4 regions of the Pseudoalteromonas sp. N1230-9 genome follow, and region 3 is predicted to be linked to each of the others. Evidence: predicted binding sites of a transcription regulator. Region 3 holds the regulator's gene; each other region holds the start of a gene.
What was found. The regulator sigma-54, encoded in region 3, starts transcription at its own class of promoters, with help from an activator protein. The targets are predictions, from matches to a motif close to GTTGGCACGNNNNTNGNNT.
Positions count from the first base shown of each region.

Region 1: a site for sigma-54 is predicted at 1,886-1,904, ahead of fliE (flagellar hook-basal body complex protein FliE). Genes of this name have one in related genera too.
Region 2: a site for sigma-54 is predicted at 1,124-1,142, ahead of LY624_RS01920 (BON domain-containing protein). Genes of this name have one in related genera too.
Region 4: a site for sigma-54 is predicted at 1,887-1,905, ahead of flgB (flagellar basal body rod protein FlgB). Genes of this name have one in related genera too.

Region 1 covers NZ_CP090419.1:2,613,389-2,616,532, reverse strand. The annotation lists gene LY624_RS12225 (sensor histidine kinase) at 1-371, shown strand, start outside; gene LY624_RS12220 (sigma-54-dependent transcriptional regulator) at 368-1,774, shown strand; gene fliE (flagellar hook-basal body complex protein FliE) at 1,942-2,274, shown strand; gene fliF (flagellar basal-body MS-ring/collar protein FliF) at 2,295-3,144, shown strand, end outside.
Region 2 covers NZ_CP090419.1:398,098-401,241, forward strand. The annotation lists gene LY624_RS01910 (VOC family protein) at 1-81, shown strand, start outside; gene LY624_RS01915 (LiaF domain-containing protein) at 190-849, opposite strand; gene LY624_RS01920 (BON domain-containing protein) at 1,178-1,744, shown strand; gene LY624_RS01925 (YqaE/Pmp3 family membrane protein) at 1,806-1,964, shown strand; gene LY624_RS01930 (hypothetical protein) at 2,208-2,417, shown strand; gene LY624_RS01935 (methyl-accepting chemotaxis protein) at 2,402-3,144, opposite strand, start outside.
Region 3 covers NZ_CP090419.1:3,184,850-3,187,993, reverse strand. The annotation lists gene rapZ (RNase adapter RapZ) at 1-448, opposite strand, end outside; gene ptsN (PTS IIA-like nitrogen regulatory protein PtsN) at 449-901, opposite strand; gene hpf (ribosome hibernation promoting factor) at 905-1,192, opposite strand; gene LY624_RS14795 (RNA polymerase factor sigma-54) at 1,219-2,715, opposite strand; gene lptB (LPS export ABC transporter ATP-binding protein) at 2,824-3,144, opposite strand, start outside.
Region 4 covers NZ_CP090419.1:930,758-933,901, reverse strand. The annotation lists gene LY624_RS04405 (flagellar hook protein FlgE) at 1-353, opposite strand, end outside; gene LY624_RS04400 (flagellar hook assembly protein FlgD) at 371-1,027, opposite strand; gene flgC (flagellar basal body rod protein FlgC) at 1,032-1,448, opposite strand; gene flgB (flagellar basal body rod protein FlgB) at 1,451-1,822, opposite strand; gene flgA (flagellar basal body P-ring formation chaperone FlgA) at 1,927-2,688, shown strand; gene flgM (flagellar biosynthesis anti-sigma factor FlgM) at 2,765-3,067, shown strand; gene flgN (flagellar export chaperone FlgN) at 3,064-3,144, shown strand, end outside.

The sequences.
Region 1 (3,144 bases), 570 kb from region 3:
ATATTGAAATAGTCGGTAATAAAACAGCACTGGCAAGTGCCGTTCAAAACCTTATTCATAACAGTATTCAAATAATTGGCAGTCAGGCACGTGTTGAGCTGAGTGCTAAGCGAGATGACAAAGATGAAAATTGCGTGCGCATAAGTGTCAGCGACAATGGCCCAGGTATTGATACTAGTTTAGCAGATAAATTATTTGAACCGTTTTTTACCACTAAAAGCCAAGGTACAGGGCTTGGACTGGCTGTTGTTAGTTCAGTCGCCAATGCCCATCAAGGGCGGGTTGAAGTTTATAACAATGCACATGGTGGTGCTTGTTTTAGTTTGATCTTGCCTATTAGTGCAGAACCTATGTTAGCGGAGGCAAAATGAGTACCCATCCTATTTTAGTCGTTGAAGATGACGCAGGCCTACGAGAAGCGCTGATTGATACACTAGAAATGTCTGGTATTGATTGTATTGCTGCTGACAGTGCCGAACAGGCAATGGTCTTGTTAAAACAAAATACCTATGCATTGGTAGTCAGTGATGTGCAAATGGGAACCATGAGTGGTCTCGACCTATTGCGCAGCATTAAACTGAACTACCCAGAGTTGCCCGTTTTGATGATGACAGCGTATGCCACCATTGATGATGCGGTTGAAGCAATGCGCCTTGGTGCTATTGACTATATGGCCAAGCCGTTTGCGCCAGAAGTGCTTCTTAATATGGTCAGTCGTTATTTACCAGAGAAAGAAAAAGAGACCGAAGGTCCCATTGTCGCAGATCCATCAAGCATAAAGCTACTTGAGCTGGCCAGTAAAGTGGCTCGCTCTGACGCCAGTGTTATGGTGCTTGGCCCAAGTGGGTCAGGTAAAGAAGTCTTAGCGCGTTATATTCATGATAAATCAAGCCGTGCTGATGCGCCTTTTGTTGCAATTAACTGCGCAGCCATCCCCGAAAACATGCTTGAGGCAACATTATTTGGTTACGAAAAAGGTGCTTTTACAGGCGCTATTCAAGCTTGCCCAGGTAAATTTGAACAGGCGCAAGGTGGCACCATTTTACTTGATGAAATCACTGAGATGGACTTAGGGCTTCAAGCAAAATTACTGCGTGTATTACAAGAGCGTGAAGTGGAGCGACTGGGTAGCCGTAAAACGATTGAACTTGATGTTCGTGTTTTGGCAACCAGCAACCGTGACCTAAAAGACGCTGTTAGTAACAATCTATTTAGAGAAGATTTATACTATCGTTTAAATGTATTCCCCCTAATGTGGCGGCCACTTGCTGAGCGCCCAGGTGACATTATTATTCTTGCTGAGCATTTGATTGAACGACACTGCTTGAAAAGCAAAGAGCCAATTGCACTGATTACTGAAGGCGCAAAGCAAAAGCTTTTAGCGCATACATGGCCTGGTAACGTTCGCGAGCTTGATAATGTTATTCAACGGGCACTCATTTTATGTGATGGCAACAGTATTCATGAGAGTGATATTTTCATCGAAGAGTTGTTATCAACAAGTTCAGAGTTAACTCAGCCAGCTCCATCACATAATGCCCCGATTTATCAAGAGCAGCCTGTAGAGCCTCAGCTTGCGAGTATTCCTCAAGTGAACGAGCAAGGTAATTATAAAGACGAACTCAAAGATAAAGAGCATCGTATTATTTTAGAGACGCTAGCCAAATGCCAAGGTAAACGCAAAGAGGTTGCAGAGACTTTAGGAATTAGTCCTCGTACACTTAGGTATAAGTTGGCGCAAATGCGTGATCTTGGGATCGCATTACCAGCCTAATCCATATTTCTTCTTACACAAACAAGCTCACATTATCGTGAGCTTGTTTGCTGTCAAAACTCTGACAACAATAAATATACCAATAAACGCTTGTTTTTATTGGTTTTTATTTATGGCACGCTTTGTGCATTTTACTTGATAAGTGAACTGCATCGTCAGAGAGTATTATGAAAATTCAAAACAGCGCATTATTTCAAGAAATGCAATCTATGGCTCTAGAAGCGGGCCGTAGCCAGTCAGTTAATAACTTACCAACACAAGCTCAGCCGACTTCATCAGCACAGTTTGGTGATTTACTTAGTAATGCGCTTGATAACGTTAATGGCCTACAACAAGACGCTAAGCAAAAAGTCACCGCATTAGAGATGGGAGATCGCAGTGTTTCCTTGGCAGAAGTGATGATAGCTTCGCAAAAGTCTTCAGTGGCTTTTGAGGCGACGGTACAAGTAAGAAACAAACTTGTTGAAGCATATAAAGACATTATGAACATGCCTGTTTAACTAGGTAGTGGAGAATTATTGTGGCGCAATCTAATCAATCAACTGATCTAGCCTTAGCAGGTGGTGGAGTCGATTCACCTGATACTGAGGAACAACAAGAGCAAAAGTCTGGATACTTAAGTGCCCTGAACGGTGTAGATGTACTTCGTCAGGTTACGTTAGTTATTGCACTGGCTATCTGTTTGGCAATCGCTATTTTTATCATTATTTGGGCTCGTCAGCCTGATATGCGACCGCTTGGTAAAATGCCAACGGAAGAGCTTATTCAAACTCTCGACTTTTTAGATGCTCAAAAGATTGATTATGAATTAGATGGTAATGTCATTTCGGTTGAAGAAGGTGAATACCAAAATATTAAGCTATTGATGGCTCGTGAAGGCCTTGAGCAAGCGCCAAGCTCAGGTACTGACATCATCATGCAAGATATGGGCTTTGGTGTAAGCCAACGCCTTGAACGCGAACGTTTAAAACATGGCCGTGAGCAGCAGCTTGCGCGCACCATTGAAGAGCTAAAAAATGTAACTCGCGCCAAAGTACTTTTAGCTATTCCAAAAGAAAACGTGTTTGCTCGTCGTGAAAAACAACCTTCTGCTACGGTGGTGCTAACACTGAAGCGTGGCCGCACACTCGATGGTGAAGAAGTTGACTCAGTGGTTGATATTATTGCGTCAGCTGTACAAGGGCTGTCACCTGAGCGCGTTACAGTTACCGATCAAAATGGCCGTTTACTTAACTCAGGCTCACAAAACTCACTGGCAGCTCGCTCACGTAAAGAGTATGAAATTGAGCGCAAACGCGAAGAAGAATATCTTAATAAAATCGATAGTATCCTTATTCCTGTTGTGGGGTTAGGTAACTACACAGCGCAAG
Region 2 (3,144 bases), 940 kb from region 3:
TTTATCGACCCCGCAGGTTTTGAAGTGGAGTTTGTAGAATATTTCAGTGATATTCCAAGTGAAAGGAATAATGATCTTTGATCTCGCCGTGAAATTCATTTCGCGCGGTAGTTGTAGCAGCAGGTTTACCACGCGTCATTTGTTACCTATTGCGCGATGTAAAATCGCGCCTACAATATCTCGCAACTTTTACTGCACCTTGTTCATTTCTTTCCAACTGGCTTTTAGGCTATTGGCAAAGCTGATGAACTTTTCTTTCATGGTACGCTTTACTTTGATCTCTACTGAGCCTAGCCATACGTTACCTTCAATGGTAATGGTTGGGCCCTGACCTTTATTTAGAGCGACTGACTTGTTTTCTACGCTGCCAATAACGCTAAACAGTTTAGATAGCACATTGACATGTTCAGGCACGTAGATTTCGTCGTTACCTAAAATACAGTTTACGTAAATAGTGACATGCTGATGCTGGAAAATCGCTTCGCTAAAGTCGAGTTCGATTGAGCCTAAGCAGTTTGTTAGGTGAATTTCTTTTGGCACAAGCCACTGGCCGCTACGCTCATTTGAACCAAGAATACTGCGTAGTTGTAAGTTTTCGTTGTCACTGCTATGGCTGTAGTGAGGTTTAAATTGCGCATGTTTATGCGATTTGTAATCTGTATCAGCTTTTAGCGCTAAGTCAGCAACAAGCTCAACAAGTACTTCGTTGCTGGTGGCTGCCATTGCTTGATCTAGTCGGCGTTCAAATGCTTCAGCTGAAATAACTGCATGACTGTAGTTATAAATGAGTTGGTCAATGACTTCTTCTCTTACTTGATCGATTGGGCGATCTTCAAGTTTAACGGCCATGGTAGTTCCCTGTTGTGATTATAAAGTGATTCTTCTGTTATTCGATATAAAGCAAAGCTTAGGCCAAATTTTATTTATATAAAAATCAAGTTGTTGTGTTTTTTGGTTTATTAGCACTTCGTTAAATTAACCATAGATTAATATTATCTGCAATTAATTGGTTATTTTTGCAACATTGTGAACTTATTACCGAGCAGCCTGTAAATTGTTACCGAGGAGAATATGTGTCTTGAATAGATTAAAGTGTAACCTATTGATATTAAAGTGATAAATAGTTGGCATCAAAGTCGCATTAAGTAATGTGTCTTTAATCAAAAGGAGAAAGATTATGAATACATTCAACAAGTCTATGATTGCCGCGTTAGTTATTGGTGCTACTAGCATGTCAGCTCAGGCAAGCAGCTGGGAAAATGAAAGTAAAGACGCTTGGATTGATGGTAAGGCAGAAACTGTTCTTTTAATGAACACAAATCTAAACAACTTTGACATCAACACAGATGTAAAAAATGGCAAGGTTGTACTAACTGGTAAAGTGAATAGTGAGCTTGATAAAGAGTTAGCAGAAGAGCTGGTATTAAGCTTAGATGGCGTAACTGATGTTGAAAACAAGCTTACAGTCGTAAAAGACATGAAAGCTAAGCATGCCAAAAAAGAGAAAGGTGATTCAGCTGAAAGTGATTTAACAGATGCAAAAATAAGCACTGTGATTACAACTCGCTTCCTATTTAATTCTGAAGTAGGTGGTACTGATATCGATGTAGATACTGACAAAGGTGTTGTAACCCTTAAAGGTACCGTTGAATCAGAAGCTGAAAAACAGCTTGCAGTAAGCATTGCAGAAAATGCTGAAGATGTTCGCAAAGTAATCGATGAGTTAACGATTGTTGCTGAATAATAAGTAATTAATGAAAGCCCAGCTTTGGCTGGGTTTTTATTTTGTTTTCAAGGAGTGAATCATGGACTTAATTCGCATTATATTGTCAGTTTTAATTCCCCCTTTAGGTGTATTTTTACAGGTAGGTTTAGGTGCACAATTCTGGATTAATATTCTTTTAACCTTATTAGGGTACATTCCAGGCTTGATTCATGCTGTGTATATCATTGCTAAACGATAATTGCACACAAGGATGACTTAGGAGCACAGCATGGAAAAGCTGTAGGAATAACGGATTATAAACCGCAAGGAGTTACATAATGGAAAACGTAGCAAAGCATAATGGAAAGCAAGGAAGTAACAAGGCGTTATGGACAAGCGCACAATGGCAACGCTTTATGGAAAAAGTGAACGGATAATTGCTAAGGAACGGCAAGTGGTAAGGAACCTAAAATGGATGAAGCTAGCGTAAGGAGGTGACTATATGGAACAAGTACAAACGCAATCAAAACAAGGAATGGACAAACAAGGAGCTGCTTTATGGAATAAGCAGCAGTGGCAAGACTTTATGGATCATGCGAAAGCAGTTGCGCCGCAGGTAACAGGGAAGGCTGACGATAAAAACCCGATATTATCTTCAGGTGATATCGGGTTTTTAATCACATCAGCAATTTATCTTTATAACTTAAACTGATTAACCGTTTTATTTAACGAGACTGCTAACTCATTCAAATCACGGGCTTCATCAGCCAATTCATGAGCATGATCTGCCGTGCTATTCACTAAATGATTAATAGCCGCAAGGCTGTTATTAATATCTTCTGCGACTACCGTTTGTTGCTCCGTTGAAGTCGCAATTTGATGACTTTGATCTTGCACATTTGTCACTGATTGTGCGATGTCTTGCAGTGCTGTAAGCACAATTTGTGTTTGTTCAACAGAACCTTCAGCGCGCTCTTGTCCTTGTTGCATCATCGTTGATGCTTGCTGAGCAATCTGTTGCAATCGGCTGATCATATTACGAATATCATCAGTTGACTCTTGCGTTCTGCTTGCCAATGAACGAACCTCATCAGCAACCACAGCAAAACCTCGACCTTGCTCGCCTGCACGCGCAGCTTCAATGGCAGCATTAAGAGCCAGTAAATTAGTTTGTTCTGCAATAGAGTTGATCACATCGATGACGGCACCAATATTGCCACTTTCTTGCTCAAGACCAGCAACGACTTTAGACGCTTCACCAATGTGACTTGCTAATGCGGTCATGACTGACTGAGCCTGTGTAGAACGTTTTGTGCCATCAACAGTAATGGTTTGTACTTGTTCAGCAGCATTATTGGTATTTTGTGCATTGCGCGAAATTTCGAGTACTGTTGAGGCCATTTCAGTGACTGCTGCACTAACACTGTCTACCTGTTGTT
Region 3 (3,144 bases):
CACGAATTGACTCTGCTAGCTGATGTACACTTAAATCCGTTGTGTCGATCATAAAATCAGCGCGGGTAATTAGGACATCAAGCAGTATTTTTTCTTGCTTAATTGCTAAATCGAGCGGTAAAGAATCTAAAGAAAGCGGGTGTAAGCGTCTTGTCTCAGAGAAACGTTTAATGAGTGTTTGATCATCACTATCAAGGTAAAATAATGTTGGGTTGGCGAAACCTGGCAAGTATTCAAGAATATCATTAAATTCTTGTTGCTCTTTTGGCAGGTTACGCACATCGATACTGACCGCTATTTTGTCGTAATTATCAGAAACACTACGCACTAGCGAAGGTAATAGGTTTACAGGAATATTATCAACGCAATAATAACCAAGGTCCTCAAGGACTCGTAAAGCGACTGATTTACCTGAGCCAGAACGGCCACTGATAATAATTAATTCCATTTATGCCTCTGATGCAATAACTTGAAACAGTTCCTGATCGGTTTTTGCGCTGCGTAACTGTTTACAAAATTCTTTATCTTTTAGTCTATCAGCAATTGTTGATAAGGTCTTTAAATGAAGTTGGCAGTCTCCATCAGGTACGATGAGTGCAACAAAAATATCAACAGGGCGGTTGTCAATTGCATCAAAGTTAATTGGCGATTCGCTCACTATAATAAACGCATGTGGTTTATCAGCACCCGACATACGACCATGCGGAATAGCAATGCCTCTACCAATTCCTGTACTCCCCAACTTTTCTCGATTGAGTAAAGCATTAAGAATATCTTGCTGCGATAGATGAGGAAGCTGCTTATGAGCGAGTTCGCTGATAAATTCGAGAATTCTTTTTTTGCTATTAAAAAGGACCGCAGCTTTGCTGCAGTCCTGGCTAGTAAGTGAACTAAGTTTCATAATTTAGTGTCGAGCTAATTTCTCTTTGTGTTTAATAACTTGGCGATCAAGCTTATCAATTAGCGAGTCGATGGCCGCGTACATATCTTGATGCTCTGTAGAGGCAAACAGTTCGCCTCCGTTTACATGTAAAGTTGCTTCTGCTTTTTGACTTAATTTTTCTACATCTAGAATGACATGAACATTATTAATATGATCAAAATGCCTTTCTAGTTTCGCAAACTTGGTGTTTACATAGTCTTTTAATGAATCTGTGATTTCTACATGACGACCAGTTAGGTTTAGTTGCATAAGCATTTTCCTTCTATGTAAAACGTCTAAATCAAGCTTTTACGCTGATTAGACGGCGGTATTGCTAGAGACTCTCGGTATTTTGCAATTGTACGTCTAGCTACTTTAATTCCTTGCTCAGCCAATATATCTGCAATCTTACTGTCACTCAATGGCTTCGCTGAGTTTTCTGCGGCAATAAGCTTTTTGATTAAAGCGCGTATTGCCGTTGATGAACACTCGCCACCATTTTCTGTGCTGACGTGGCTTGAGAAGAAATATTTCAACTCAAAAATACCCCTTGGGGTATGCATATATTTTTGCGTTGTTACCCGTGAAATCGTCGATTCATGCATTTCGACCATTTCAGCGACATCATTTAGCACCATCGGCTTCATCGCCTCTGGGCCGTGTTCAAAGAAAGCCTGTTGTTGTTGAACAATACAGTTCGTTACTTTTAATAAAGTATCATTCCGACTCTCTAAGCTTTTAATAAACCACTTAGCTTCTTGCAGATGAGAGCGAATAAACTGGCTGTCACTGCTTGATTTTACAGAGCGTGACATAGCCGCATACTGGCTGTTCACTCTGATCTTTGGCATACAGTCAGGGTTTAGCTCAACCACCCAACGACCTTTTACTTTTTTTACCGATACATCAGGTATGACGTATTCAGACTCTTCACGTACGATGCTATCCGCGGGCTTAGGGTTTAAGCTATGGATAAGTGTCATCACTTCTTTAAGCTCGTTTTCTTTAAGCTTAGTCTTTTTCATCAAAGTACGATAGTCGCGACTTGCTAATAATTCGATGTGCTCAGATAAAACCATTTTAGTTTCAGCCAAATAAGGTGTATCTGCATCGAATTGACGAAGTTGTATACATAGGCACTCTTGTAAGCTGCGAGCACCAATGCCGACAGGATCAAATAGCTGTATTCTTTTTAAGACCGCTTCGACTTCATCAAGTTCTATTTCTTCTTCATCATCATTTTGATTAAAGCTTTCAACAATATCCTCACAACTCACAGTTAAAATACCTGAGTCATCGATAGCTTCGACTATAGCAACAGCAATCGCTTCGTCAGTCGGACTAAATGGGGTCAACTGTAGTTGCCACATCAGATATTCATGGAGAGTTTCGGTTGACGCACCTTGGTAAATAGACTCATCTTCTGGCATTGGCCCTGACGAGGTTGAAGGGGCTGCACTCATGTACTCATCCCACGTGACATCCATTGCTAGGTCGTCACTGACGGTATCTTTATTGAGTGCATCACTGCTCTCTTGCTCGTATTCACTGGGTGCTTCTTCTGCCGTAGCTGTGACTTGTGAATCATCAGAGTCAGATTTTTGTTCGTTTTTACCGATCGCTTCTTCATTATAATCCGCTTCTTCCACTTCAAGCAGAGGATTACTATCAAGCGCTTCTTGTATTTCTTGCTGGAGATCCAATGTACTAAGCTGCAATAAGCGAATGGCTTGTTGCAGTTGTGGAGTCATTGTAAGTTGCTGGCCCATGCGCAGCTGTAATGATTGCCTCATGTATCCCTAACAATCCTTTTAAATCATTGATTGATACTACTTTGAGTCAATATCAATATGTTGTCATTATTGTAAGTCTAGCAGATGCTCTAGTCGATGGTGTATTGGTTACAACCTGAATTGCTCGCCTAGATAGACATCGCGTACCGTTTGGTCTGCTAATACGTGCTCAGGCGTGCCTGATGCAATTAGCTCCCCATGAGAAACAATGTAGGCTTTTTCACAAACATCAAGGGTTTCTCGAACATTATGGTCAGTTATTAGTACACCGATACCACGGTTTTTCAAATGCTCTATAATTTTCTTTATATCTAACACTGAAATTGGATCAACACCAGCAAAAGGCTCATCTAGCAGAATAAATTTTGGATCTGCGGCTAATGCTCGCGCGATTTCAACACGGCGACGCTCGCCTCCTGATAGCGCCAT
Region 4 (3,144 bases), 1.5 Mb from region 3:
CCTTGCAGCTTTGCCCCGTTTGCATTGACAATATTAAGCTCGTTATCTAGGGTAAATTGCCCTGCTTGCGTATAAGCAATACGATTACCTTCAGAGATAGCAAAGAAACCTTGACCATCAATTGCAATATCAAGTGCGTTACCTGTTCTAACAATATCACCACCAGTTACAAAGTCTTCTTTGATATCTGAAACACGTACACCACCACGACTACCACCATTATAAACTGCGGCAAATTCTGTATTACCGGTTTTATAACCAGAAGTTGATGAGTTAGCGATATTATTACTTGTTACTTCTAACCCTGTTTGAGTGCTTTTAAGGCCGCTTAAACCTATATTAAACATAGACATAATTATTCCTCTTTAGTCTAGGCAACTTGATTAATATCGGTTAAGGCAAAATTACCTAAGCCATCAACTTGCAATAAAATATCGTCGCTGCTGCTACCCACAGAGACGCGCTCTACTTCACCATTTAGCCAAGGTGTCAGGCGTTGTGAAACACCATTGGTTGTCGAAAAAGCATTAATCGAATAGCCACCCGCATCTTGTTCATCAAATTCGAAATTCAAAGAACCCACACCACTGTATGCCAACTGTTTTTCTTCAACTAACTGGCCATTACTGTCATAAAGTTGCACAGTGACTGAATCAGCAGGTGTTGATAAGTTAACAAGACCCGACACTTTGCCCTCTTTTTCTAAAGCAACCACATCCGCTGGCACTGTCACTGTTTCACCAACTAAGTTAGTCGCTTCAAGGACTAACATGCTGCTACTGTTATCTAAACTCGCGCTGGTGTTATTTTTTATACTTTGCAATGATTCAACATTTGAGAATTCAGCTAGTTGGCTAACGTATTCGGTTCCGTCCATAGGTTGTAACGGATTCTGATTACTGATCTGTGCCACCAGCAACTCTAAAAACATGGTCGACATTTCTTCTGCCGAGTTAACATTCCCTGAAATACTTGAGCTTACATTGGCAGCATTGTTATTGCTTTGTGTGGTATTTGCGATATCCATGGTGCTACTGTCCTAATTTAAGAATGCTTTGCTGCATGCTGTTAACACGCGACATAACATCAACGGATGTTTGATAACTACGACTTGCTGACATCATGTCTGCCATTTCTTCAAGTACATTGACGTTTGAATAAAAGACGTAGCCATCATCATTGGCAAGTGGGTTGTTAGGCTCATAACGTTGCTCAACAGTACGATTAGACTCTGTCACACCCATGGTATTGACAGCAGCCGCCACATTTTGCTGATCAAAAGAGTCTTTATACATGGCAGAAAAAACCGGCTTAAGCGCCTTATACGCGCCCTCTTCGGTAGACGCCGCCGTGTCAGCATTAGCAAGGTTAGAAGCAATGGTATCTAAGCGCATGACTTGAGCACGCATTGCACTGCCACTAATGTCATAAATAGAATTAAAAGACATTATTAATTTCCTTTGATTACTTTATGCAGGCCACTGATTTTCATGTTTAGAAAGGTCATACTGGTCTGAAAATCCATACTGTTGTTAGAGAATTTTGCCTGCTCGACATTGAGCTCTACGGTATTACCGTCACTGGATGCTTGATACGGCACACGATACATCAGCTCATTGGCAGTAATTCCCGCAAAGCCTACATCATTGTTATGCTCCATACTCGCTGCGACATCGCCCAAAATTTGCTGGTAATCCACATCTCTTGCTTTAAAATTTGGGGTATCAACATTTGCGAGGTTACTTGCGATAACCTCAGCTCTGTCTATTCTCAACTGCATAGCAAATGGGTGTACGCCTAACGCTTTATCAAATAATGCCATTGTTGCCTCAACTGACTACGTCTTGTATGCTCGTTTGCACATTTTGAATTCGGTATAAGGCTATTAACAACCTTTATGCCAAATTTTATAAGACATATTTTTCAATGAGTTACTGTAAAAAATTCAATCTAAGGCACGTAAAAGCGGAAGCAATACTTCCGATACGGAATGGTGCTTTTTTCCTCTTTTTTGGAATTATTTCCTTATTATTTTCAGCTAATGTCTTAGCAAGCAATTTTCAAAAAGAGATTAAACGGTATATAAATAACGAAATAACTCATTACTTGGGCAGCATAAACAAGCAAGGTCAGCAAAAAAAAATTGCGTTATACATTCCAGCTGCAGCAAAAGAGCTTAGCTGTGATCAGTTATCAATAAACAGGGTAAAACCCAATTCCATTCCCGCAGGTAGAATTCGTCTGACCGTCAGCTGTGCAGATCCCATTTGGCAATTTAGAGCCACCGCAAAAGTTGATCTGTGGCTCAATTTAGTCGTTGCTAAACGTGACTTACAACGCGGCGAAGTGTTGAGCAATGAGTTACTAAACTATGACTCCATTAACATTGCAAAACACGTTTACGGTATGGAAACGAGCACAACTGAATTGATTGGAATGACAGTTAAAAGAAACATTAAGCAAGGCGATTTAGTCACTCGCAGACAGCTCGAAAATAACTACTTAGTCAATAAAGAGCAGCATATAAAACTTCTCATCAGCACAAGCTCCTTTACTGCAAGTGTAAAAGCAATTGCACTTGAGGAAGGAATTAGAGGCCAAATGATCAAAGTAAAAAACCTCAGTTCTGGTAAAATTGTTGAAGGCCAAGTGATTGATAAAGGGGTTGTAAAAGCAACACTTTTATAAATTTAAAAATAAATTTAAGAAATCGATAAATTTGGTCGCTTTACAAAATTAGTAGAAAATTAATTGGGGATTGATAATGAACATAAACAACAAAGGTAGCAGTAGTCATGTTGAGCAAGCTGCAAAAGTGAACAACTTTATTGATTCGGGCAGTCAAGATATCAGTAAAAAATCTCACACCGCGGCGAACAAGCAAGCAAGCGCAGAGCAAATTAGTTCGCTTAGTAAAACAATCGATAATACCTTTGAAGACTTAGCGTCAAAGCCTGATGTTGACCTTGAAAAAGTAGCAAAAGTAAAAGCCGCTATTGCTAATGGTGAGCTGTCACTTGACCAAGATACATTAATCAATGCCCTACTAGAGTTTCATAAAAAATGACCATAAACAGCATTAAGCAGTTTATTGAAAGCCTACAACACGATGTACGCAAGCTTGATTCACTTATTAGTGCACTT